DNA from 2 places in the Streptomyces sp. NPDC051561 genome. Region 2 is predicted to be linked to the other one. Evidence: riboswitches for the same ligand, from Rfam matches in the RefSeq annotation. Region 2 holds a riboswitch; the other holds the start of a gene.
What was found. A riboswitch is a leader RNA that binds a small molecule or an ion and turns the genes downstream of it on or off. The one in region 2 is predicted to bind cobalamin.

Region 1 (4,824 bases), on a different contig from region 2:
GTCCAGGAGGAGGTCCACCAGGTGGTCGTGGAGGAGATTGACCTCGTCGACGTAGAGAATCCCCCGGTGCGCGTCGGCCAGCAGCCCCGGCTCGAAGGCCTTCACGCCCTCGCTCAGCGCCCGCTCGATGTCGAGCGCCCCGACGAGGCGGTCCTCGGAGGCGCCGACCGGCAGCTCCACCATCCGCGCCTCGCGCGACACGCCCGCCACCGCGGTGTGCGGACCGTCGGGACACGCCGGGTCGGGCGCCGCGGGATCACAGGAGAACCGGCACTCCCGCACCACCGGCACCTCTGGCATCAGCGCGGCGAGTGCCCGCACGGCGGTGGACTTCGCGGTTCCCTTCTCACCCCGGACGAGCACACCGCCCACGGCGGGCGACACGGCGTTCAGCAGCAGCGCGAGCCGCAGGTCGTCCTGCCCGACGATCGCGGTAAAGGGGAAGGGCGTACTCATGAAACCTCCATGGCGAGGGCGGAGTGACGTCGGGTGGTGGGGGTGGGGTGGCTCATGACTGCGGAGCCCCGGGCGGTACGAACGGCAGCCCGGCCGGCACGCCGGACTCGATCAGCCGCCAGAGCGCGTCGGTGTCGGCGTGCTGCTCGATCAGGTCGCCCAGCTTGTCCAACTGCTCCTCGCGCAACGTCTCGAAGCTGGTGTCGGGCGCGGGTACGAAGCGACGGCCGGCAGCCGCCGCGACCTCCCGCAGGAACGCCCGCCGGAACGCGTCGCTCTCCAGCGACCCGTGCCAGTGCGTCCCCCACACCGACCCCACCCGGCAGCCGTCCAGGCTGTATCCCTTGCCGTCAGAGATGAACTGATCCCCGCCGAGCACTTCCGCGACACCGTGATGGATCTCGTATCCCGCCACGGCCTCGCCCAGCGCCTCACCCACGGGGCGCGCCAAGGTCTTCTCGCGCGCGAACCGCACCCGCACCGGCAGCAGACCGAGACCGTCCACCGTCCCGGCCCGCGACTCGACCTCGTCCTCGATCCGCTCGCCCAGCAGCTGGAACCCACCACAGATCCCCAGCACCGGCAGCCCCTCGGCGGCCCGCCGCGTCAGCGCCTCGGCGAGCCCCCGTTCCCTCAGCCATTCCAACGCCCGCACCGTGCCCCGGGTTCCCGGCACCACCACCAGGTCCGCGTCCGCCAACTCCTCGGCACGGTCCACGAACCGCACCACCACCCCGGGCTCGGCGGCCAGCGCGTCCACATCGGTGAAGTTCGACATCAGCGGCACCGCGCACACCGCCACCCGCAGCACGTCCTCGCCGACCGGCGGCGCCACCACCGACTCCCGGACCGCGCCCCGCAACGAGACCCGCAGCCCGTCCTCCTCGTCGATGCCGAGCCCGTGCGCGAAGGGCAGCACCCCGTAGGTCCGCCGCCCGGTGAGGCCCTCCAGCATGTCCAGCCCGGGCTCCAGCAGCGACACATCACCCCGGAACTTGTTCACCAGGTACCCGGCGACCAGCCGCTGGTCCTCCCGGGCGAGCAGTGCCGTCGTACCGAAGAACGACGCGAAGACCCCGCCCCGGTCGATGTCCCCGACCACCACCACCGGGAAGTCGGCGGCCCGCGCGATCCCCATGTTCACGATGTCGGTGCGCCGCAGATTGATCTCCGCCGGGCTCCCGGCCCCCTCGCAGATCACCGCGTCGTACTGGCCGCGCAACTCCGCCAGGCACTCGGTGACCGTGCCGAGCAGCGCCTCGCGATGCCCTCCGGCGAACTCCCGCACGCTCCCGGGACTGCCCGCCGTCCCGAAGAAGCCCCGCGCGCTCATCTCGCCCACCGGCCTGCCCAGCAGCACCACCTGGCTGGATCTGTCGCTGCCCGGCTTGAGCAGCACCGGGTTCATCAGCGCCGTCGGCTCCACCCGGGCCGCCTGCGCCTGCATCGCCTGGGCCCGCCCGATCTCCGCCCCCTCCCTCGTCACGAACGAGTTCAGCGACATGTTCTGCGCCTTGAACGGGGCGACCTTCACCCCCTGGCGCACCAGCCACCGGCAGATCCCCGCCGTGACGACGCTCTTGCCCGCGTCCGAGGTGGTCCCCGCGACCAACAGCCCGCCACCGCTCATGACTTCGTTCCCTTCGTACGGCCACGGGCTGCCCGCCCGACGGCCAGACGTCCGGCCGCACACACGGCCAGCGCCAGCAGATTCACCCGGCGCGACAACCGCACCGCACGCTCGATGTCCGCCACCTCGACCGGGCGGCCCGACTCACCGTTGAGCACCGCCCGGTGCTCCACCCGCCCGGCGTACGACAGCGTTCCGCCCAGCCGCACCCCGAGCGCCCCCGCGAACGACGCCTCGACCGGACCCGCGTTGGGGCTCGGATGCGCGGCGGCGTCCGCCCGCCACGCCCGCACCGCACCCCGCGTGTCGTCCCCGGCCAGCACCGCGAGCGCCGCCGTCAGCCGGGCCCCCGGCCACCCCGCCACATCGTCCAGCCGGGCCGAGGCCCACCCGTAGCGCCGGTACCGCGCCGACCTGTGCCCGACCATCGCGTCCAGTGTGTTCACCGCCCGGAACGCCACCAGCCCCGGCACACCCCCGATCGCCCCCCACACCAGCGCGCCCACCACCGCGTCCGAGGTGTTCTCGGCGACCGACTCCACCACCGCACGCGCCATCTGCTGCCCGTCCAGCGACTGCGGGTCCCGCCCGCACAGATGCGGCAGCCGCTCCCGGGCCACCTCCAGGTCACCGGCGGCGAGCGCCCCGCCGAGCGCGTGGGCCTCGCGCCCCAGCGACGTACCCCCGACGACCGACCAGGTGACGGCGGCGGTCAGCGCGACGGAGGCGACGGGTGAACGGCGTACGGCGCGCGCGGCCAGGGCGGCGGCACCGGCGGCGCCACCGGCACAGACGAGGGTGTGCAGTGCGCCCCACCCACGGTGGTCGCGCCACAGGACCCGCTCGACGGCACCGGCGGTCCGTCCGAAAGCGGCGACGGGGTGGCCGTGTCGGGGGTCGCCGAGCAACAGGTCGCCGAGGAGTCCGGCGGTCGCGCCGTACGCGAAGACCTGGGCAGGCAGAACAGCTGAACCGCGTGGACCGCAGCCGGGCATGGCGAAGTGTCCTTAACTCAGGGTCCGCGCCCTGGTTCGACGTGACGAGCGGAGGTGAGTTCCTGGCTTCGTGACGACGGGAAACATCGCACGTGACAGTGGCGGGACCGCGCCGGATTCGCACCGGCTTCCTCTCCATGCCGCCGTATTGGCTCGGGCAGTCCACCACGCCCCGCGAACACCAGTCAACCTGGGGTTGACCTGCGGGAGTGCTCCGCGGCCCGGGGCGCGGGGAGGTGCGGCGACGTCTGCTCCGAATCGACGCTCCGACCGGCCGATACGGGCCGGAAGAGGCCTAGGCGTCACTATTCGGCCTCTCTGGACTGGAACACGACAACCGGAGAGCGGCACGGAACGGCGATGGGCGATTGCCACCGGGATTCGACCCGGTGCGGCCGGTCTCGTCGGCACCCTGCGCCCGTGTGCGGCGCGGCGCTACGGTGCAAAGGTGGGCAGTCGGTGCCTCGGTGAGTCGGCTCTCGTGCAGGAGGAGGTCGGAGTGGCCCATGGGGACCTGCCCGAGTGGCGCTGGTTCAAGAGCAGTTACACCTCCAACGGCGGTGAATGCGTGGAAGTGGCCTATCGCCCCGAGGGGGTGAGAGTGCGCGACTCCCAGCGGCTGGAGGAGGGGGACTTCCTTGTGTCACGACAACCCTGGTGCGGATTTCTCGCAGCGGTCGTGTCAGGGGACATAGGAGGGGAACGATGCCTTCCGCAATGACGCGGAAGGCCGGGAGGCGGGGCTGATGGGGGACCGGGCGCAAGGACGAGTGGCGGGCGAGGGCCGGCAGCCGCTTCCCGGAGTACTGGTCCGGGTGACGTACTGCGCCGTCAGCGGTGCGCTGGTGACGCTGGTGGGCGGCGTGACCTCGTTGCTCGTCGACGAGGCCGGACCGCGCCTGCTGGTGTGGGCCGAGTGTCGCTCTTAGGCGTAGACCTCGCAAAGATGAGAGCCCCGGGGTGCAACGGCGGAGGAGCCGTTGCACCCCGGGGCTCTGTGAGGCCGCCGGGACGTGCGGGGTCAGGCGACGATCAGGTAGATCCCGTACGTCACCGCCGCCGCGCACAGTGCGAAGCAGGCGTACGCGCCGGTGCGCGCCATGGTCGCGGAGCCGCCGGAAGCGGCGGCCGTCTCCTGCTTGGAGAGGCCCACGATGCCGAGGGTGAACAGGCCCACCAGGGCGACGGTGGCCACGAGGCTGACACCGAAGACGGTGCCGAGAGCTGCCCAGTCGATGTTCATGTCGTCGTCTTCCTAGTCCTGGCTGCTCAGACCGAGGCGGCCGGGCGGGCCGGTTCGGCGGAGGTCCCGGTGGGGGAGTGGAGGGTGGCCTTTATGTCGTCGGTGGTCAGGACACCGGCCGGGGGCACGGCAACGGCCGCGATGGCGGTGGTGACGACGCCGGCGGGCTCGTCGGGCGTGCCGGCGCTCCGCGTCGAGTCGAGGTCGTCGGCGGTGACCGGCTTGCGGCGGGACAGCGTCCAGATCACGGCGGAGCCCGCGACCAGCAGGATCGCGGTGGCGGTGACGCCCCACGCGCCCTGCCCGGTGAGGAACTCGGCGGCGGCGGCCACCAGACCGGCGGCCGGCAGCGTCAGACCCCAGGCGACGAACATCCGGGTCGCGGTCGACCAGCGGACCACGCCGCCCTTGCGGCCGAGGCCCGCGCCCATCACGGAGCCGGAGCAGACCTGGGTGGTGGAGAGCGAGAAGCCGAGGTGCGAGGAGGCCAGGATGACGGT
Region 2 (4,824 bases):
CCAGCCGTTGCCGGTCTGCGCGAGGGTGCGCATCATGCGGCCGTAGAGCTCCCGGGCGGAAATGGTCCTGCGGGCCAGGCCCGCCGCCTCCGCCTTGCGGTACGCGGCGTCGAACTCGTCGCCCCACAGGTCGACCAGCTCGGGCACGTCGGCGGGGGAGAAGAGGGACCACGGGCCGTCCTGGTCGACCCGGCGCATGAACTCGTCGGGGATCCAGTGCGCGAGGTTCAGGTTGTGCGTACGGCGGGCGTCCTCGCCGGTGTTGTCGCGGAGCTCCAGGAACTCCTCGATGTCCGCGTGCCAGGTCTCCAGGTAGACGGCGGCGGCACCCTTGCGCCGGCCGCCCTGGTTCACGGCGGCCACGGAGGCGTCGAGGGTCTTCAGGAACGGGACGATGCCGTTGGAGTGCCCGTTGGTGCCCCGGATCAGGGAGCCGCGGGCGCGGATGCGGGAGTACGAGAGGCCGATGCCGCCGGCGTGCTTGGAGAGGCGGGCCACCTGGTGGTAGCGGTCGTAGATGGAGTCCAGCTCGTCGACGGGGGAGTCGAGGAGGTAGCAGGACGACATCTGCGGGTGGCGGGTGCCGGAGTTGAAGAGCGTCGGCGAGGACGGGAGGTAGTCCAGCCGGCTCATCAGCCGGTAGAGGGAGGCGACCTCGGCGAGAGCCCGCTCGCTGTCGTCCTGCGCGAGGCCGGAGGCCACCCGCAGCATGAAGTGCTGCGGGGTCTCGACGACCTGGCGGGTGATCGGGTGGCGCAGCAGGTAGCGGCTGTAGACGGTGCGCAGGCCGAAGTACTCGAAGCGGTCGTCGCCCTCCAGGTCGATCAGTGCGTCGAGGGCCGCCGCGTGCTTGCTGACGAAGCCGGCCGTACGGTCCGCGATGAGCCCTTCGCGGTGGCCGACGGCGACGGAGCCGGAGAAGGAGTGCACACCCTGGGTGGCGGCCTCGTCCCGGATCGTACGGGTGAGGAGGCGGGCGGCCAGTCGCGAGTAGGCCGGGTCCTCGGAGATGAGACCTGCGGCGGACTCGGTGGCGAGCTCCCGGAGTTCGGCGGCGTCCGAGCCCGCGTGGCGCCCACGGAGGGCGGCGGCGGCGACCCGGCCGGGGTCGGTGTCGGGCAGGTCGGCGGTCAGGTCGGTCAGGGTGCGCAGGAGGGCGGTGCCGGGGGCGTCCTGCTGGTCCTGGTGGTCCGTACGCTGCTCGGCGATGGCCGGGTCGACTGGCGCGATGGTCACGTGGGGGCTCTCCCTCGCTCGGCGCCGTGCCTGCGGCGGGAGGAAGGGGCGCACGGGCGCACGCCGGCCCGGAAACGGGCGTACGTCGCCTTGCGTCCACTGGCCCTACCGCGAGGCCCGGACGAATCGGTGTCCGGATCGGTCGAACCGGACGGGCTGTCGGCAGGTGCTCGGACTCGGCGTGCGCAAATGTGCACAAGGCATACCGTTGCGGGACAGTTCCGGATTCGCACCGGATTCCCCTGCGGTGACAGCAGCCATGAGCATACATGTGGTGGGTGCTGGGTGATGCACCCACCACATCTTGTGTCGCGCGCCGGGGCTCTTCCCTTGCGGAAGCGGCTCAGAGGGTCATCTTGTACGTCAACAGGCTCAATCCGGGAACCGGTTCCCAGTCCCGTTCCGGGGTGCGCGTGAAGCCGAGGCGCTCATAGATCCGGTGCGCCCCGAGCATGGCGGGCTGGGTCGACATCACCAGTCGTACGACACCCCGCTCGGCCCTCGCTCGCGCGACGCACTCCCGCACCAGGGCCTCGCCGACGCCCCGCCCGCGGGCCCGGTGGGCGACCGCCAGCATCCGGAACTCGGCCTCCCCCGGCCGGCCGATGTCCTGTAGCGGACTGCCCTGGGCGGCGTAGGTGACCGTGCCCAGGAGGGTGTCGTCGGTGTCCACGGCGACCAGCAGGTCGGCCTTGCCTGCGCGGGCCGGGGTGTCGCGCAGGACCAGGAGGTACGGGTCCTCGGCGCCGGCGCCGAGGAGGCCGTCGTCGAGGTAGGCGGATGCGGTGAGGTCGCCGGTTTCGGGGAATTCGGTGGGCCGGGCGGCCCGGATGCGGATGTCCATGGCAGGGAGTGTGCATGGCGACGGCCCGGTGCCCCACCCCGTTTCGAGGGGCGGGACACCGGGCCGTCAACGTGGCGCGGGTACGTAAGGGCCGAGGGGTCAGCAGCAGCGGAACCCCTCGCGGGGGTCGCCCTCGCGGGCGTCCGTGCGGCTGCGCTCGAAGGCGCGGCGGGTCATCACCGGGGCGTCGGGGGAGTGGGTGCGGGCGTGGGCCACATAGTGGTCGTACGCTGCCTCGCCGGTCAACTCGCGGACGTACCAGCGTAGTTGGGAGAAGCGGCGACGTGCACTCAGGGCCATGCTCACACCGTACTCCCGGTCCTGGCCGGGCTGTCCGCGCCGGCGGCGGCCAGTTCCGCCTTCTCCTCCTTGGTGGCGAAGAGGGAGGCCGGGGCGACGATTTCCGACTTGACGTACGGGGTCTCGCTGACCTTGACGCCCCCGGGGTTGCGGATCGCCTTGAGGCAGGCGCGGCAGGCCTCGAAGAGGACGACCACGATGAGGACGGCGAAGAGGATCGAAAGGACACCGTCCACCGTGGAGTTGGTGACGATGGTCTCCATCTGCTCGCGGTTCTTGGCGAGTCCGACCTTGTCGAGGCCCTTGTCGAGCGCGCTCTGGTAGACGTCGCGCTGGGCGAAGAAGCCCACCCGGGGGTCGGCGGAGAAGATCTTCTGCCAGCTGGCGGTGAGGGTCACCGCGACGTCCCAGAGCAGCGGAACGGCCGTCACCCAGGCGTACTTGAGACGTCCCGACTTGATCAGCAGCGTGGTGCAGACCGCGAGCGCGACGGCGGCCAGCAGCTGGTTGGCGATGCCGAAGAGCGGGAAGAGCTGGTTGATGCCGCCCAGCGGGTCGTGCACGCCGACCCAGAGGAAGTAGCCCCAGGCGAAGACCACGATGGCGCTGGCGATCCAGACGCCCGGCTTCCAGCTGACGTTCTTGAACGGCTTGTAGACGTTGCCCAGCATGTCCTGGAGCATGAACCGGCCGACCCGGGTACCCGCGTCCAGCGTCGTCAGAATGAACAGCGCCTCGAACATGATCGCGAAGTGGTACCAGAAGGCCTTGAGCGCGGCGCCGCCGAAGGCCGCCGAGAAGATCTCCGAGAGGCCGAGCGCGAAGGTCGGCGCGCCTCCCGTCCGGTGCAGCAGGCTGGCCTCCTCGACGTCCTTGGCGGCCTGCGCCAACGCGTCGGGAGAGATGGAGAATCCGAGGTTGCCGACCGCCTGTGAGGCGGCCTGCACGGTGTCGCCGACCACACCTGCGGGCGCGTTGACCGCGAAGTACAGACCCGGGTCGATGATGCAGGCGGCTATCAGCGCCATGATCGCGACGAACGACTCGACCAGCATGGAGCCGTAGCCGATCGTGCGGATCTGGGTCTCCTTCTGGATCATCTTCGGGGTGGTCCCCGAGGAGATCAGGGCGTGGAAGCCGGAGAGCGCACCACAGGCGATGGTGATGAAGACGAACGGGAAGAGCGAGCCCGCGAAGACCGGTCCGGTGCCGCTGGTCGCGAACTTGGTGATGCCGTCCATCTTCAGGGTGGGCATCGCGATGAGGACGCCGACGGCCAGCAGACCGATGGTGCCGACCTTCATGAAGGTGGAGAGGTAGTCGCGCGGGGCGAGCAGCAGCCACACCGGCAGTACGGACGCCAGGAATCCGTAGATCACCATGTAGATGACCAGCGTGCCGGGCTCCAGCGTGAAGGTCTCCGCCCAGGAGGACTCGGCGACCCAGCCGCCCGCGATGATCGCGAGCAGCAGCAGGACGACGCCGATCAGCGAGATCTCACTGACCCGGCCGGGCCGCAGCACCCGCAGGTAGATGCCCATGAAGAGGGCGATCGGGATGGTCATCGCGATGGAGAAGACACCCCAGGGCGACTCGGCGAGCGCGTTCACGATGATCAGCGCGAGGACCGCGAGCAGGATGATCATGATGGCGAACACGGCGATCAGCGCGGCCGCGCCGCCGACCACACCGATCTCGTCCCGCGCGATCTGGCCGAGCGAACGGCCGTCCCGGCGGGTGGAGAAGAAGAGGGTCACCATGTCCTGGACGGCGCCCGCGAAGATCACGCCCGCCACGATCCAGAGGGTGCCCGGCAGATATCCCATCTGGGCCGCAAGGACCGGACCGACCAGCGGACCCGCGCCGGCGACGGCCGCGAAGTGGTGGCCGAACAGGACCCGGCGGTCGGTGGGGTGGAAGTCCACGCCGTCGTTGAGGCGCTCGGCCGGGGTGGCCCGGGTCTTGTCGACCTTGAGGACCCGGTTCGCGATGAACTTCGAGTAGAAGCGGTAGCCGATGGCGTACGAGCCGAGGGCCGCGGCCAGCATCCAGGCGGCCGACACCTCCTCGCCGCGCGAGAGGGCGAGCACCGCCCAGCCGGCCGCGCCGACGAGCGCCACCAGCGTCCAGATCGCCACGGACTTCGGCGAAAGTTTGCGCGCGGGTGCGGACGGGGCCCCGGTTTCCGGGGCCCCGTCCCCTGCTGTCCCGGCTGTCTGTCTCGGCTCTGCCATGATGGTCCGTCCCCTCGCGCGCGATCATCCTGTGACGTGCGCGAAATCTAGGGGCTGTGACCGCGCCGCGTAACCCCCTGTCCGCATATCGGTACGGACACGGGGCAACCACCGCAGGTCAGCGACGTACCGGCGTCAACTTGGCGGGGTGGGCGGCGGCCGGCCGCGCCCGGGGGTGCGGCGGCTACCAGCAGACGTACTCGCGGTTGG

Region 1: another riboswitch for cobalamin. It lies ahead of ACIA73_RS31665 (cobalamin biosynthesis protein); the one in region 2 lies ahead of ACIA73_RS05675 (ribonucleoside-diphosphate reductase subunit alpha).

The regions. Positions count from the first base shown of each region.
Region 1 is NZ_JBITDM010000019.1:82,441-87,264, reverse strand. Features, by position in the region: gene ACIA73_RS31675 (putative cobaltochelatase) at 1-456, opposite strand, end outside; gene ACIA73_RS31670 (cobyric acid synthase) at 509-2,086, opposite strand; gene ACIA73_RS31665 (cobalamin biosynthesis protein) at 2,083-3,081, opposite strand; cobalamin riboswitch at 3,117-3,263, opposite strand; gene ACIA73_RS31660 (DUF397 domain-containing protein) at 3,530-3,802, shown strand; gene ACIA73_RS31655 (hypothetical protein) at 3,828-4,010, shown strand; gene ACIA73_RS31650 (hypothetical protein) at 4,103-4,324, opposite strand; gene ACIA73_RS31645 (anion permease) at 4,351-4,824, opposite strand, start outside.
Region 2 is NZ_JBITDM010000002.1:294,674-299,497, reverse strand. Features, by position in the region: gene ACIA73_RS05675 (ribonucleoside-diphosphate reductase subunit alpha) at 1-1,236, opposite strand, end outside; cobalamin riboswitch at 1,380-1,513, opposite strand; gene ACIA73_RS05670 (GNAT family N-acetyltransferase) at 1,580-2,080, opposite strand; gene ACIA73_RS05665 (YbdD/YjiX family protein) at 2,180-2,380, opposite strand; gene ACIA73_RS05660 (carbon starvation CstA family protein) at 2,383-4,614, opposite strand; gene ACIA73_RS05655 (hypothetical protein) at 4,799-4,824, opposite strand, start outside.